Regions from separate parts of the Desulfosporosinus sp. Sb-LF genome, predicted to be linked through region 3. Evidence: riboswitches for the same ligand, from Rfam matches in the RefSeq annotation. Region 3 holds a riboswitch; each other region holds the start of a gene.
What was found. Region 3 has a riboswitch for lysine ahead of lysA (diaminopimelate decarboxylase). Riboswitches for the same ligand answer to the same signal wherever they lie in the genome.

Region 1 (4,218 bases), 250 kb from region 3:
GCTCATGAATAGAAGAAAAATACAAATAACATCCAATCCCTGTATTAACAACCCCGAGAAATAAAATCAGTATAATATTTGTACCGGATATAGAAATTGTCCCTTTGTGCATCAGCAAGGTGTAAAGAGTAACTACTGCACAGGCAGTAACAAGTTGAACGAGGGTAATTTCAAGTCCGTTAAGTTTTTCCACCTTTTTATTCGAAATTATCATTGTGGCATAAAGCAATGCAGAAATTATTCCACACATAAGTCCCCAAGACATACCCTCTGTTAAAAAATCCGAACCGTTGACGAACACCATACCCAAAGCAACCATGATAATACCGATCATTTTGCTTACTGTCATTTTTTCATGGAATATGAAAGGCGCAACTGCTATTACAATTACCGGCCCACAATAATATACAAGTGTTGCAGTACTGACACTAGTTAGCCGATAAGCCTCAAATAAAAATATCCAACTTAACCCCATAGAGATACCAGAACCCAGCAGATAGACCCATTGCCTTTTTATTTGCTCAAATTGTGGTCTTTTCCGCCCTAATATGAAAACGAGTCCTAATACCAAGCTGCCAATAATGGTTCTTGAAAATACAATTTCAGAACTGCTTAGCATAATATGACTGGCCACTATGCCATTTGAACCAAAAATGAGTAGAGACACTATATATTTCACATATGATTTCGTCATTTATTCTTGCTTCCCTTTCGTAGTAACCTAATAATACTTCTTTGGAAGTCCCTCTTTTTTTAGGCTGCCAGAGATACTTGTCTAAACCTTTCAGACAAATTACACTTTAAAGTCATGGGCACCCTTCCTTAAATAAAAAGGCCCCGCTATGAACGATGCCTAATGTGCCCAGAAATGCCGAAAAGTCCAGTATTGCTGGACTTTTAATTGCATCAATAGTTGAGTTATGTATTGAGATGATAAGGCTAAACCGCAATCTTTGATACAATTTAATGATGCACTCGGCTATTAAATAAAGGGGGTATTTGCATTTTTGAGTGTGCATTTTTGCGGGTTATAAGAAGAATGTGTCATAACTTTATGCACAAATCTCTAAAGTCCTGAGCGAATTAACTTCACCATATTAAATCTAAAAACCTTCCTTAAACGTTTAATCCATGTGTTCTCATAAGAGAGACCAACTTTTCACGGTTTGTATCCTCCATTGTTGTGAGAGGCAATCTGAGATAATCCTTGCAGAAACCCATAGCTGCCATAGCAGCCTTGACCGGAATAGGGTTTACTTCACAAAACAGTGCGTCTATAAGGGTATAAAGTTTACATTGCTGCTCTGCACTGCCGGCAATGTCACCATTAAAGAAACGGGTGCAAATCTCACGTGTCTGTGCAGGCATAATGTTTGAAAGTACAGAAATGCCGCCAACTCCACCAAGCGCCATAAGTGGAACTATCTGATCGTCATTGCCTGAATACAAATCAAGCTTGCCACGCACACGCGCCATCGTTTCAACAACTTTTGAAATGTTGCCATTTGCTTCTTTAATCCCTACTATGTTTTCGTGTTCAGCTAATACCTCGTAGGTTGCAGGCTCAATATTTATACCTGTCCTTGAAGGCACATTATAGAGAATGATAGGCTTTGTACTTTTGTCGGCAATTTGAGTAAACATTTTAATCAGGCCTTTTTGCGTAGCCTTGTTGTAATAAGGAGTAACTACGAGCATTGCATCCGCACCTGCTTCGCAGGCAAAACGAGTGAGGTCATGCGCATATTCGATGTCATTGCTACCTGTGCCCGCAATAATCGGCACTCTGCCTTCTGCGTGCTGAACTGCAAATGTAATTGCTGCTCTGTGCTCGGCGTCAGTTAGGGTCGACGCTTCACCTGTGGTTCCACAAATCACCAGAGCATCAATCTCTTCTGCAATTTGCCAATCGATCAATTTGCCAAACTGCTCATAATTAATTCCTGTTTCGTCCAGAGGAGTGATAAGAGCGGTGGCGATACCTTTGAAAACAGTGTTCTTTTTCATGTTAATTCCACGTCTCCTTTTATAAAAAAAATAGCTGACGGAATCAGCTACTAAATTACCTTATATGATTTTTCAATCATACTGTAATATAGATAGCTCTCCGCAAACGCGACAGTTGAACAAATCTTATTTTGTTCATCCAGCCAGTCCCCACGTAAAGGGGACCAACTTCGGCATCTACACCTTTCACCGAAGCTACGGTCTTACGTAAACCTTAACAACTTCGGGTACTGATTGTACGATGCACCTCTATCATTTTATTTAGTCTATTCATATTCCTTATACTTGTCAAGCCCAAATTAGAGGCACAAAGAGCGGTGCTGGACAGTATTTCACCAGTGCCGTATAAGTAAAATTAGTATACGACATAATTTGCTTACTTATCATTTTCTTTTTTAATCTGTTCTTCTATCTGCTGTTTTGCTTCTGGAGACAATGCATCCATTAGATAATTACGGTCTCTTCTCTGTATTTTCTGATATTCCTGATATATTCTTTTATTAGCCTCTTCGATCTCAGCCTTCAGTTCTCTGGCGGATAATAAGGCACATCCTGCCCCCCTGATAATGATCTGCTGTAAACCGTCTGACGTTGCAACTGTGATATTATATTTTTTTTGATTATCATGGGCAAATTTTTCAATATACTGGTCCGCCGTTTGAGCCTCCTTGGTATATACCATATGGATATTATGATAGTCGATTACTTCCTCAAGGTGCCCCTGAACACGGTAAGCATCAAATACAACGATAATCCGACATTTTCGAATCCCCTGATAATTACTTAAAGTATCAAGTAATTTCATCCTTGCGCCGTCCATATTATCATCTACAAGCTCTTTCAGCTCAGGCCATGCATGAATAATATTATAGCCGTCAACAAGGAGATACTCTTCTTGGGTTTCCTTCTGTCTGCCGACATAGGTAACTGGTTCATAATAACTTTCGAGGGCTGTCTTGCGTCTTTTCCAGACAGACTTCTTCCCTTGGTTCGCATAGAAGGTGTTATTGATAATTTGGTCAATCTCATCTAAACTGATCCACTTCTCTTCTTTGTATGGGGCCTGGTTTTGGGCTGTTTCTTTCGATAAATCGTCTTTTTTCTGAAGATAGCTTTCAACATGCATGTAGTCCTTTACTTTATCCCAATCCACCAAAAAGCCTGCACCATGTGCACAAAATACCGAAGCTGTCGGATTTCCTGTGTCTCTTTCAGAATCATATCCGATATTTTCTATGACCTCTAACCCATTATGGCATGGTTCGTACCCTTTCAGGCTACAAAACAACCTGCCAAGACCTTTGGTGTAGGCAACTACCTCTTTCTGATAATTCCTCATGGTAATAACAGGGGCGCTCCCCACAAGAACTGCCATCTCGCCATTTGTCTGTGATATTTCGTATGTGCCATGCATTTTCTCAATGTCAGTCATAGCTCTTCCAACCATTTTCACAGGCAGTTCCAGTTGAAAGGCATAATATGGCTCCAACAATATGGATTCTGCCTCCATTAAGCCCTGGCGCACTGCACGATAGGTAGCCTCCCTGAAGTCACCGCCTTCGGTATGCTTATTGTGCGCTCTACCTGAGACTAACGAAATTTTCATATCTGTAATCGCTGACCCTGTTAGAACTCCTTTGTGAGCTTTTTCTTCCAGATGAGTTAAAATGAGTCTTTGCCAGTTTCTACCTAAGCTATCCTCACTGCAGTCTACCCCAAATTGCAGACCACTGCCCGGCTCACCAGGCTCCAATAACAGGTGGACCTCCGCATAATGCCGTAATGGTTCAAAGTGCCCTACCCCTTCTACTACATTGGCAATCGTCTCTTTATACACAATCCTTCCAGCATCGAAGGCTACCTCAACACCAAAACGGCTTTGTATAAGGCTCTGTAAAATTTCAATCTGCACTTCTCCCATGATCTGTGCCTGTATTTCCTGTAACTGCTCATCCCAGACAATATGAAGTTCCGGCTCCTCTTCTTCAATCTGACGCAGCTTGGGAATCATCACTCTTGGGTCACAGCCTTCCGGAAGTATAATCTGATAGAACAGTACGGGTTCCAATACTGGTGTATTTGAAGCTTCCTCTCTCCCTAAGCCTTCTCCCGGTCTGGTTTGGCTGAGACCTGTTACTGCGAATAGAGAACCTGCTTCTATCTCATTCACTGCCTCGAATTTCTGTCCGGAATAGATACGAATTTGATTAA
Region 2 (4,218 bases), on a different contig from region 3:
CGGAGCATATGCGGTCCATAGCCAAGAGAGTAAGATGACCGTTGGTGCGTATATTCGCAATGGTCGCATCTGCTTTGGACGAGGGATCATCACGGGTGACGGTCCGTACCGCGTCGGACTCAAGACGGAACTCGGCTGGGTTTACGCGGAAGGACTGACCGATTTTGAGATAGAGCAAGAAGCTCAGCTATTGCTTGCCGGTCATGATCAAGAGGGACGACTGGCTGTGTCGATGGAACTCAGTTTTTCTCCGTTTGAATTGTAAACTCGTCGCATCACCCGCTTTATACGGGTGTTTAGAGTTATCAGTGAAATTATGATTAACGTGGGAGGAATCATTCTTTGGAACAACATGTTCTCGTAATTTTCCCCCATCCAGACGACGAAACGTTTGGATGTGGCGGAACCATAGCGCTCTTCGCCAAATCAGGGGTTCCTGTCACTTATGTCTGTGCTACTCTGGGGCAAATGGGTCGTAATATGGGAAAACCGTTCTTTGCTACTCGAGAGTCGCTGCCGAAGATTCGGGAAGCAGAGTTAGCTGAAGCTTGTGAGGCGATCGGCATTCAACGTGTCATTAAACTCGGGTTACGGGATAAAACGATTGAATTTGAAGACCCAGATCTGTTGTGCGATAGGATTGAACGGACTCTCCGGGAGATTCGTCCAACCCTAGTCCTTACACACTATCCTGGCTATGCGGTGCATCCGGATCATAATGCTCTTGGAGAGGTTACGATCCGTGCTATTTCTCGTCTTTCCGTTCATGAGCGTCCTATCGTATATGCCCATGCTTTTGCACGCGACTGTGAAGGAGTGCTTGGACCACCGGATATCGTCAACGATATTTCATCCGTGTCAGAATTAAAGCTGGCTGCGGTGCAGGCCCATCGATCACAATCCCAAATGTTTCTGGCTCGTATCGCGAGTGAACCACTCAGGGAACAGTCCTCCAAAAACCAGTTCAGTCACATGCTCCAGAGCGAATCTTTCTGGACCTATCGTTTTTCGTAAGGCATCCTTAATGTTCATCTTATAGCCAAAACATAAGTATTTTATATGAGTTAAAATCAAAATCACCGAGTTGTCGTAATGTCCTGAGGGAAGCTTAAAATTGTATAAAAAGGCTGCCTTTTTGTGATGCCATAGACATCATTTTGAGACAGCCTCTTTAAATTTCAACAATTCATTTTAAGATTTAATCCTCTAAACCTGAAAAATCCAAGGTAGCAAAAAGGTCTTCAATCGTTTCCGCCCGCCGGATCATTTCAACACTACCGTCCATCTTGAGAAGTAACTCTGCCGAGCGTAATTTACCATTATAGTTAAATCCCATAGCATGACCATGTGCTCCCGTATCATGGATAACGGCAATATCATCAATATCCATTCTGGGTAATGCCCTATCTATCGCAAATTTGTCGTTATTTTCACACAAGCCCCCTGTAACATCATAAATGTAATCACACGGCCAATCTTCTTTCCCCATCACCGTTATGTGGTGATAAGCCCCATAGAGCCCGGGGCGCATTAAGTCGGCCATACAGGCATCTAACCCTACATAATTTTTATATATTTCTTTCTTATGCAATACTTTAGTTACTAAATAACCATAGGGACCCAAGATCATCCGTCCGCTCTCCATGGCGATTTTCAAAGGGTCCAATCCCTTATCCACAATCAATTTATCGTAAGTGCTCTTTATCCCTCTACTTACAGCCTCCAAGCTAACTGGTTCTTGTTCTGGTCGATAAGGGATTCCAATACCCCCGCCCAAATTAACGAATTCAATTCTTATTCCTAACTTCTCGTATATTTCCCCTATAAGCTTAAACATCATACTGGCAGTCTCAATAAAATACTTAGAATCAAGTTCATTGGATATAATCATCGTGTGGATCCCGAAGCGTTCTACTCCCTTTTCTCGGGCAATTTGATAGGCTTCAAAGATTTGAGCCTTTGTTAAACCATATTTAGCGTCAGCTGGTTTACCAATAATCGCATTTCCCCCATCGCGCAAACGACCAGGATTATAGCGAAACGAAATGATTTTAGGCATACCGAGATATTTTTCTAAATAATCGATCTGAGTTATGTCATCGAGATTAATGATTGCGCCTAATTCTTTGGCCTTTTTATATTCGTGAACAGGAGTATTGTTCGAGGAAAACATAATATTTTCGTCAAAAATTCCGGCCTTTTCAGCTAAAATAAGTTCTGCCATTGAACTACAGTCTGCTCCGAATCCTTCCTCACGCAAGACTTTAAGGATATATGGGTTAGGTGTTGCTTTAACTGCAAAATACTCTTTGAATTCAGGTGCCCAACTAAAAGCTTCAATTAACTTACGGGCATTTTTCCGAATGGCCCGTTCATCGTAAATATGAAACGGTGAACCGTATTGCTCGATCATTGTCTCCAGCTGTTCCTTGGTAAAAGGTAATACTTTCTCTGCCACTAATGTTCTCCTCCTATTTCAATGATTTATAAATAATAAAAAAGCAGTCTAAAGAGCGCACTCCTAAACTGCTTAAGTATCTAAGCGAATCTTTAAGAGATAGTGCTCCACCCAACGTCTAGGTGACAGTTATGTACATATTAAATACACAACCAGTAAAAGTCCTTATACCGCAGCCTTTTACTTCGGCAATCATTCCTTTCGGCACACCTCATAGCTGGATCGCTTAGTGTGCTTAGTCTTAATAACTGCACCTCTATCATAATTATCAAGTTGTTATATTATGCAACAATGTTTAAATAAATGTCAATCCATTCTCGTTCGGATGCATTTTTAATCTACAAAAAGCGTTGTAAAACTGTTGTTGTATACATTGATAAGGCCTTTGTCCGTTATCCTAATTTCGGGAATCACAACAAGCGACATCAGCGACATGGTCATAAAGGGCGAAGCAAGCGGGGATCCGAGAGCTGCCCACGCATCGGAAAGCTCACCGAGAGCATTAGCAACCTCCTGCGCAGATAAATCGCTCATTAGTCCGGCTATCGGCATTTTTAAAAGTGCGAGAACCTTTTCACCTTGGACCGCCGTCATGCCACCGGAACATTCAACTAATGTATTCACCGCAAAAGCCATATCGACGTCATTCAACCCCAGCACAATCAGGTTGTGGGCATCATGCGCGTAGGTTGACGCAACCGCGCCCTTTTTCAGACCAAAGCCATGAACAAAACCAACGCTTATTCCACCATCCGGCTTATGCCTGTTAATGACCGCAACCTTGCAGATGTCTTTTTCTGTTGCAAGCTCAACTTCTCCGTTTCTAACCGGCAGAGCTTCAACTATTTCGGTCGTCAGTACATTTGAGTCATGAACGCCGATCACCCTTACCCTTGCGGTCTCCGCGCCGAGGGGTGCTTTGACAATAAAGTCGTCAGGCAAAAAAATCCGGGTTATTTTCACCGAAGTTTTAAGCTGCTCCGGATATTCATAGCCTCCAACAGGCACGATGAGGCTGCCCTTTTCCGCCACAAGCTCCCCGTTAATGATCACTTTTTCAACTCTGACCTGACCCAAGTCGCTCAAAATGTTGATGTCAGCAAAACGGCCCGGTGAAATCGAACCGATATCGCGTTCCATGCCGAAGCAGCAAGCGGTGTTAAGAGTTGCCATCTGTATTGCCGTCACTGGCCGCACACCCATGGAAACTGCGAGGCGAATAATATAATCCATGTGCCCGCGCTTTATGATGGTGTCTGCATGTAGATCATCGGAAACTAGCAGAGCAAGTCTCGTATCAATTTCGTGCTCCGTAATTGCCTTAATCACTTCGGGAAGGTCATCCCATGCAGAACCTTCCCGGATCATTGCATACATTCCAAGTCGCATCTTGGCAAGAGCTTCACGCGCACTGGTAGATTCATGGCAACAATTGATTCCTGATGCAATATAGGCATTTAATGTAGCGCCTGTATCCGTCAGCGGGAAATGGCCTGTTACCGTCTTGCCCGCCTCAAGCGTTTTCTCTACCTTCTCGCAGGTTTGCGGGTCACCACACAAAATGCCGGTATAACTCATCATCTCACCAAGTCCCACAACGCCTTCCAAGTTCATCGTGTTTTGTATATCCTGTGGCGTTATTGTACTGCCTGTATTTTCAAGGCCAGGCGACGCAGGTACACAGGATGGTATGGTTGTAAAAACGCGCAGGGGCGTTGCTGCCCCATCTTTCATCATGGCAACCATACCGTCAAGGCCCG
Region 3 (4,218 bases):
CTCTCATCTCCCCCTCCATGCTTAGTGGCTTGAATAATGGCCTGTTTTTCATTTCCCACTACTTGACTCACAAGGACACTACCGCAAACTAAGCTGATTCCAAGAAAAAAACCAAGAAGCATGGGTCTTTTGTATGCCTTGTAGACCCGGAGAATCGTTTTGCTATCTTTCTTTTTCTGCATCCGAGCCCACTCCTTGCAAATACTTTTTCTTTAGCATCAGACAATCTCCGCAGAAATATTCTAGGTTTTAACTAACTTTTTTAGAAAAAAATAACTCCCTCGTCGCTTTTTAAACGAAGGAGCTATTCAGATTCGACACCCACTAGATTCTCTATGAGTCTAAAAACAGGATTTACTCCTTCTTTCAACTTCGCGCCATATAATCTTGCTACATCCATTAATAATAAAGGTAGCACTCAAGAATATTTTACATATAATGTAAATATAAGGAGGGGTCCTACATGTACTTTCTTAAAACAATATTCTCCAAGAAAACTTCAACCCAATTTTTAGACACAATCCCAGCTGAATCCAAAATTACTTCTAACGATTCTCTTGAAAATACTTCTGAACCACTTGATATTTCTACGCCTAGTAATCTTATGAGGAAATTTTTCCACAAACGAACTTCATCCCCTTGGGAATCTCCAGAAAATCCTTATGACAACGAAACTTGGGCACCAGAAACTGAATCTGTGGGGCTCTTCCGCAAACACAGGGTCAATTCTGAGGAGTAGCCTACCTATGCCCATCCATAGCAATAGGTAGAGGCTGTGTCTGATTATGCACGGCCTCTCTTTGTCATAGGATTAAGAAACGAGTTGCCCAAACTAGTAATTTTATCGAAAAGGGGGGCTAACATTGAATCCCGGTCACACCCGTGGCTATACACCGGTATTACGAGGTCCTCTACTCTTCCATCAAAATTCCCTGCCTTCTTCTCCGACAACTCACCCTACTCGCCCTACTCAGCAAGTTTCCGGTCCACAGCCAACAAATTTGTTTCTCCCTCATCCTTCTCCCTATACGCTTCAGTCCAGATTCACTCATCCATCATCATTGCCTGTCTATCCTCAATACCTCCCATACTATCCCGCGGTTCCTAGCCGTTCGGCTTCTTCAATGATCCCTTTCTCTTCTTATACTATTTCTCCCCTTTCTTGTGCACCCACGGTCTCCTCTCGAGGATTATCCCTAATTTTAATTGCAACTCTTATATTAGTTGCTCTTGATCTAGTGATTGTTCGTCCGCAAAGACGATAAACGAAAAAGAGTCCGTAGGCATCATACAACGCACACGGACCCTTTTCTTCATTCCTTATAATACTATCGACTTGCCATTTTCAAATAGTTCAACCGTGCAGGCAAAACATCATTTCGCAGCAAATCCGAATGCGTTTCACGTTTCACGATCACATCTGCATAACCTTCCTCCACGAGAACCACTCCTGGCCGAGTAAGACGATTATAATTTGATGACATGGAATAGTTATAAGCACCAGTACAAGAAACAGCGAGTAGGTCACCAGCTTTGGCTTTAGGTAACTCGATGTCCCAAATTAGCATATCACCTGACTCACAACACTTTCCGGTAACGGAAACAGTTTCGGTTGTTTCTTCCACTGCTTGGTTGGCTAGAACCGCCTCATAACGGGCTTGATACAGCGCAGGCCTCGGATTATCTGCCATGCCACCATCAACTGCAACATATTTTCGAACTCCAGGAATCTCTTTTATAGAACCTATAGTGTACAAGGTAGTTCCGGCCGTCCCGACGATTGAACGGCCTGGTTCAACAATAATTTTAGGACGCGGGAAATTCCGTTTTCGACAGGCATCCTCTAAAGCGTCTTCAACCGTTTTAGCATAGTCTGAAATCTGCGCGGGATCATCCCCAGTCGCGTAATAAATCCCAAATCCTCCACCGAGATTCAATTCCTGAAGAAGGAAATCTGTTCGTCCATTGATATCTGCCATATAGTTAATCATGATCTGAACTTCATGTCTGAAAGAATCTAGTTCAAAGATTTGCGACCCGATATGAGCATGAATCCCTTTGACAACGAGATTGGAGTAGGACAATGCTAAATCAAACGCTCGATCTGCTGTACCATCTGGCAATGTAAAACCAAATTTCGAATCAATCTGACCAGTCTGAATGTACTCATGGGTATGTGCCTCAATTCCCGGTGTTACACGAAGGAGGATATCTACTCGAAGATTCAATTCTTGGGCCAGATCATTTAATACACTCATCTCATAAAAATTATCCACGACAATTCGCCCAACCCCAGCTTTGATAGCCATTGTTAATTCTTCTCGGGATTTATTATTGCCATGAAAATAAATTCGTGCCACTGGAAAATCAGCTTGAAGTGCCGTATAGAGTTCTCCTCCAGAAACAACATCTAAGCCCAGTCCTTCACTATCAATAATCCGACACATAGCCAGCGTTGAAAACGCTTTGGAAGCATAAATAACTTCCGCATTTTCTAAGTCTTCAACAAACGAACGGTAATACTGTCGGCAAATATCCCGCATATGCGCCTCATCCATAATGTAGAGCGGTGTTCCAAATTGTTTTGCCAATTCCACCGTGTCACATCCACCAATTTCTAAATGTCCCTGCTCATTCACTCTTTGTGTACCGTGCAACTTCATTTTTCTTCCTCCCTATTCCTAAAAATCAATCTTACATTCCAAAAAATAAAAACGGCAACAGAAGGAGGTCCTCCGTTACCGTACACTATGCACGCTACAATGACCCTCTTCTCTGTTGGGAGTAGTTCTCCACACGATGACTCTAAGCATCGCGTGACAGTCCTGCAGTTCTTCACTACAGACCCAGCGCCAAAAATTGCGGCTTTTTGGGCTTCGGCGAAATCCCCTTTCCTATGGGTTCATCAGTTTCCGCAACTTTCTCCACAGTACTCTTGTCATTCGCGCCTCTACCACACCTCCAAAGAGATGAGGCATTATATAATTGCCATTAATGATACCAGATTTCTTCAAAGAGGTCAATATTCTCCAAACATTTGTTTTCCCAACTACATTAGGCACCTTTTACTAGACCTAATACTGCAGCTCCAATGGCACCAGCGGAGCTACCAAGTTCTGCTGGAATTATTCGCACGTTATGAATGGGATTGACCATTACTCTTCGTAACATTTCTTGCTGAGCAGGGATAAACAACGCATCCCCTGCTAAAGCCATTCCTCCTCCAAGGACGACACATTCTGGATTAAACAAATTGACAAGATTAGCAAGCCCAATTCCCAAGAATCTTCCAGCCTCTTGGAGCACAGCAACAGCGACCGAGTCCCATTCTCGTGCAGCATCTGCAACCTTAATTCCATCCAGAGGCTCCTTTAAAGCTGTTGGAATATTGAACCTTTGAGCGTGTTCTAGCGCGCATCGTGCATGCCTTACGATCGCTGAACCAGAAGCAAGCGTTTCCCAACACCCTGTATTTCCACAGCCGCATTGCGCCCCACCAACTGGGATAATCGTCATATGTCCAACTTCACCTGCAGCTCCACATGTTCCTCTCAATAATTCCCCTCGTACAAAAATCCCTGAACCAATACCCGTTCCTAATGCAATGCAAATCGAATCATCCGTGCCACGTGCAGCCCCAAATGACCTTTCAGCTAAAGCCATACAACGTACATCGTTTTCCAAGAGCACCGGAACCGCCAAATTCTCTTGGACCGGTGCTATGACATCGACATCGGTCCATCCTAAATTCGGACAATTTCGGGCAATCCCGCGTTCAGCATCTACAATTCCAGGCAGCCCGATGCCTACCGACATAATCAAGGAATCTTGCTGGATCCACACTTGGCTAGCCGTTAACACCTCATGTAATATTTCGGAAGCCCTACGCGCTGGATTTGTCTTCATTCTCTGCTCCCTGATCAATTTCCCATCAGCAGTAACAACTGCGTAAACAATATTTGTTCCGCCTATATCAATGCCCAAATAATGCCTCTCTGTCACCCTAGCCTCTCCCCCTTCGATCAAAAAACCGCCACTTCACTCATTACTTTTACTCGTATATTTATCTTTCCTCACTATATGCAGTTTTCGACTAAAGATTAGGAAGAAACAAGACGGTATTAAATCCTTCGGAATGAAAGAAAAGAGAACCTTTCAGTTCTCAAAATGCCTCTATACACTTTTTATGCTCCCCGTTGTCCTCCCTTAAGTTCTTTG
Region 4 (4,218 bases), on a different contig from region 3:
GAGTAAAACGCAATGTCCAAATCAAAACGAAGGGCCCTGACTCAAGTAGATTTATTCCACTTAAGCCAGGGCCCTTTATGAACAAAAACTTATAACACCTGGTTCAGAAAACGTTTGGTTCTTTCATGTTTGGGATTCCCAAAAAACTCTGTCGGATGCCCTTCCTCGATCACTTTACCTTCGGAAAGCATGAGTACTCTATCCGCGACTTCTTTGGCAAAGCCCATTTCATGGGTCACTATAACCATAGTCATTCCGTCCTTCGCCAGATCTCGCATTACTGAAAGAACTTCCCCGACAAGCTCTGGATCTAAAGCGGATGTTGGTTCATCAAAGAGCATCACGTCCGGCTCCATGGCAAGGGCTCTGGCAATGGCAACCCGTTGCTTTTGCCCACCTGATAATTGTTCCGGATAATGTTCCGCCTTTTCTGCCAGGCCAACCTTCGCTAAAAGCTCTAAACCCTTTTTTCGGGTCTCAGCCTTATGCTTCTTCTTGACGTAGATGGGAGCTTCCATAAGGTTTTCGATCACGGTTTTATGGGGAAAAAGGTTAAAATGCTGAAACACCATGCCCATGTGTTCACGAATCATATTCAGATCGGTCTTATGCGGATTCACAAGCTGTCCGTTTATGCTAATTTGACCGCCATTAGGAATCTCTAAAAAGTTGAGACAACGCAAAAGTGTGCTTTTACCGGAACCACTAGGGCCGATGAGTACAACCACTTCATTATTCTTAACTTCCAGATCAACATCTTGTAGAACCTGAAGACTGCCAAACGACTTTTCTAATTTTGTCACTTTAATCATGCCACTGTCACCCTCCCTGCTTTTGAGGTATCAAGGCGGGCCTCAATCTTATTAAGAATAAAGGTAAAGATCAATACGAGAGCTAGATAGTAAAGTCCCACAACAAAATAGGTCTCAAAGGGCATGTAGTTTTCGCCCTGCGCAGATAAAGCGGTATTATATAGTTCTGTTACTGCGATATAGGCCACCAACGAAGAATCTTTAAGACCTATAATAAACTGGTTCCCCAAGGAGGGAATTGCTCTTTTAAAAGCCTGGGGAAATACAATTCGCCGCATTGCCAAAGGATAAGGCATTCCAAGTGAACGAGCCGCTTCCAGTTGACCTTTGTCAATGGATTGAATGGCCCCTCTAAAAATCTCCGCGATATAGGCCCCTGAATGGATACCTAGAGCTAGTGCCCCAGCCGTAAAATCCTGGAGTACCAAAACGCTGGAAATCCCATAGTATAGAAACATTAGCTGTACAATCAAGGGAGTACCACGAACTAAGCCAATATAAATATCCGCAATTTTTTGTAAAACTTTATTATGAGAAATTTTAAAAAACGCAAAGATTAAACCGATAAAGGTAGCAATAATCAATGAGACCGCAGTCAGAGAAACCGTAATACCAGTCGCCTTTATGAACGCCATCCCATGATGTTGAAAAATTGATGAGATATTGTGTAGGAAATTCATTCGTTTCGACCCCTTCAATATACAGTGCGCGATGAACGCGCACTGTAGTTACTTCAACTTGATTGGCATAAAGACTCTGGAAACTCGACAATTACTTCAAAACGTTATAGCCAAACCATTTGTCACTAATTTTTGCATACGTACCATCCGCTACCATACCTTTGATGGCGTCGTTTAATTTCTTCATGAGTTCTGGATTACCCTTGTTAATACCAATACAAATTTTATCTTCAGTGAGCACAGAGTCAATTGGTTTGAGCTTCAAACCTTGTTCTTTGATAGCCGATATCCCTACAATTTTATCGGTAATGACCGCATCAATTCGACCAGAGGGTAGATCCTGAAGAGCAAAAACGTCACTGGAGTAGGGCTTGATTTTGTCTGTGTACTTTTCCGCAAGGTCTTTCCAAGTGCTAGACTGAATAACTCCGATTACTTTACCTTTTAGATCGTCTTTAGTCTTGATAGTCGTGTTCCCTTCCGCAACAAAGATTTGAGCCCCAGAAATATAGTAAGGATCAGAGAAGTCGATTTGTTGCGCACGTTCTGGAGTAGCCGTCATACTTGCGATAATAGCATCATACTTGTTACCTTTGAGGCCTTGAATAATGGTTTCCCATGGATTCGTCACCGGATTGGGCTTTAATCCAATTCTTTTGGCTACCTCGTTTCCGATTTCTACGTCAAAGCCAACTAATTCCCCGTCTTTTTTATAGTTTAGCGGTTTGTAAAGTCCAGTCATAGCAAAGGTTAACGAGCCTTCTTGAATGGTTTTTACGGTTTGCGCTTGTGTGGTCGGTGTTGAGGCGCTTTCCTTAGCTGTTTGCGGTTTGGAGCCACATCCACTCAGCGATAGTAACATCATCCCCGCTATGGCAATTGCTACAACTTTTTTAACGTTCATTTTAGTTTTTCTCATTTCTTTTCATCCTCCCAAGTTATTCTGATTCTTGCATAACCTTAAACACACTTACAAAAATAAAAATCCCCCTTTTTGTTCGAAGGAGGATTAAGCACAAAGTAAGCACCTGAAAAGGTGACAGTTCATCCCCTGCGCCTAATACCTTCATCGAAGATAGCTCTCCACAGCGGATTGGCATGCCGGCTGTGACAGTCTTGCCCCTATTTGGAAACAATCCCAGCCCCTATACACAGCAACGTATAGAAACTTCGGCAACGTATCCTTTCGTTCACTTTCCATGGCTGTGCTGAGCCTCAAGCAAACTACTTTTATAAGCTGCGACCTCTACCTCACCTGAAAACTAGGCGAGGAAACTTATGGAATTCTAACATCTCGATTATAGTCTGAAATAAAGAGCAAATCAAGACTTGATTTGCTCTTATAAGTATGTATATTATATAATTTAACAGAATTCAACAAAAGTCGATACATAAAGGCTGATGATTTACGACAAGTACCTAGTAGCTTATTTGATGATAGAATGCGCTAAAAAAGGAGAACTATTTATATGTTAAAGTGTCTTGATGATGTATTGAAGATTACCAAAGAATTAGTTAAGGTTCCTAGCGTTGTTAATACTTCTGGTGAAAAGGATATGGCAACTAGCATCCATCATATGTTAGAAGCATTTCCTTATTTTGTTGCCAACCCAGAGCATTTGGTGTTAGCTCGCACTGTTGACGATGAAATCGAACGCTATAACGTGATTGCTTTTGTGCAAGGGACTAAAAAAGTATCGACCGATACAGTTATTTTAATGGGGCATCTTGATACTGTCGGAATTGACGACTATGCCCAGTTAAAAAATGTTGCGTGTAATCCTGAGGCATTAGAGACTGCATATAAGTCGGAAAAACTCCCGGCTATAGTTGAGCAACACTTAAACTCTGACAAATGGCTGTTCGGTCGCGGGGTCTTGGATATGAAAGGTGGCTTAGCCAGTCACATTTATTTGCTAAAACACTATTCAGAACACCCAGAGACCTTAGCCGGGAACCTCTTACTCATCGCGGAGTGCGATGAAGAGGACAGCTCCCACGGCATTCTTTCTGCTTTAAAGGTACTGAAACAATGGAAAGAGAGCTATCGTTTTCGTTATATTGCGGCAATCAACGCAGATTTTGTCTCCCCCAGGTATGATGGAGATAAAAATCGATATATCTACAAAGGAACCGTCGGAAAACTCTTGCCTTCCTTCTTCATTACTGGGAAGGAAACTCATGTTGGTTCTTGTTTCGAAGGACTTGATCCCAATTTTCTTGCTGCCGAACTCACTCGAGAAATTAACTACAACCCGTTCCTCAGTGACAAGGCCTATGGTGAGACACCTGCTCCTCCGGTCTCACTAAAGCAAACAGACTTAAAACCTTCCTATACCGTTCAAACCGCTCTGTCTGCTTACGTTTACTATAACTTCTTTATTTATTCATGGAGCCCAAAAGATGTCCTAGATAAGCTCAAACACCACGCAGAAATTGCTTTTGAGAGGGCTTTAGAGACTTTTATAGAACGTTATAAGGCTTATTGTGAACTAAGTGGGGAAACCTATCAGCCTATCCCTTGGGATGTGCGAGTGTTTACTTATGAGGAATTTCATCAGCAATTAATTGACCAAAACGGCGAAACTTATACAAAACACATGAAAGAATTCACTGATGACCTTTTAACGGACGCCACCTTAGATATTAGAATGTTTTCTGCCAGGGTGGTTGAAGAAGCGTGGAAATTTATGAAGGATAAAAGTCCTGCAATGATCCTGTTCTAT

Region 1: another riboswitch for lysine. It lies ahead of dapA (4-hydroxy-tetrahydrodipicolinate synthase); the one in region 3 lies ahead of lysA (diaminopimelate decarboxylase).
Region 2: another riboswitch for lysine. It lies ahead of lysA (diaminopimelate decarboxylase); the one in region 3 lies ahead of lysA (diaminopimelate decarboxylase).
Region 4: another riboswitch for lysine. It lies ahead of E4K68_RS13415 (ABC transporter substrate-binding protein); the one in region 3 lies ahead of lysA (diaminopimelate decarboxylase).

What each region holds. Positions count from the first base shown of each region.
Region 1 covers NZ_SPQR01000001.1:415,651-419,868, reverse strand. The annotation lists gene E4K68_RS02065 (DMT family transporter) at 1-694, opposite strand, end outside; gene dapA (4-hydroxy-tetrahydrodipicolinate synthase) at 1,117-2,007, opposite strand; lysine riboswitch at 2,093-2,267, opposite strand; gene E4K68_RS02055 (TetM/TetW/TetO/TetS family tetracycline resistance ribosomal protection protein) at 2,384-4,218, opposite strand, start outside.
Region 2 covers NZ_SPQR01000004.1:177,066-181,283, forward strand. The annotation lists gene E4K68_RS07280 (YojF family protein) at 1-265, shown strand, start outside; gene bshB2 (bacillithiol biosynthesis deacetylase BshB2) at 343-1,014, shown strand; gene lysA (diaminopimelate decarboxylase) at 1,199-2,458, opposite strand; lysine riboswitch at 2,551-2,725, opposite strand; gene ade (adenine deaminase) at 2,792-4,218, opposite strand, start outside.
Region 3 covers NZ_SPQR01000001.1:165,038-169,255, reverse strand. The annotation lists gene E4K68_RS00855 (LCP family protein) at 1-182, opposite strand, end outside; gene E4K68_RS00850 (hypothetical protein) at 464-739, shown strand; gene lysA (diaminopimelate decarboxylase) at 1,329-2,663, opposite strand; lysine riboswitch at 2,778-2,961, opposite strand; gene E4K68_RS00840 (ROK family protein) at 3,055-4,002, opposite strand; gene E4K68_RS00835 (acyl-CoA dehydratase activase) at 4,185-4,218, opposite strand, start outside.
Region 4 covers NZ_SPQR01000008.1:106,301-110,518, reverse strand. The annotation lists gene E4K68_RS13425 (amino acid ABC transporter ATP-binding protein) at 90-812, opposite strand; gene E4K68_RS13420 (amino acid ABC transporter permease) at 809-1,492, opposite strand; gene E4K68_RS13415 (ABC transporter substrate-binding protein) at 1,584-2,411, opposite strand; lysine riboswitch at 2,561-2,749, opposite strand; gene E4K68_RS13410 (M20/M25/M40 family metallo-hydrolase) at 2,962-4,218, shown strand, end outside.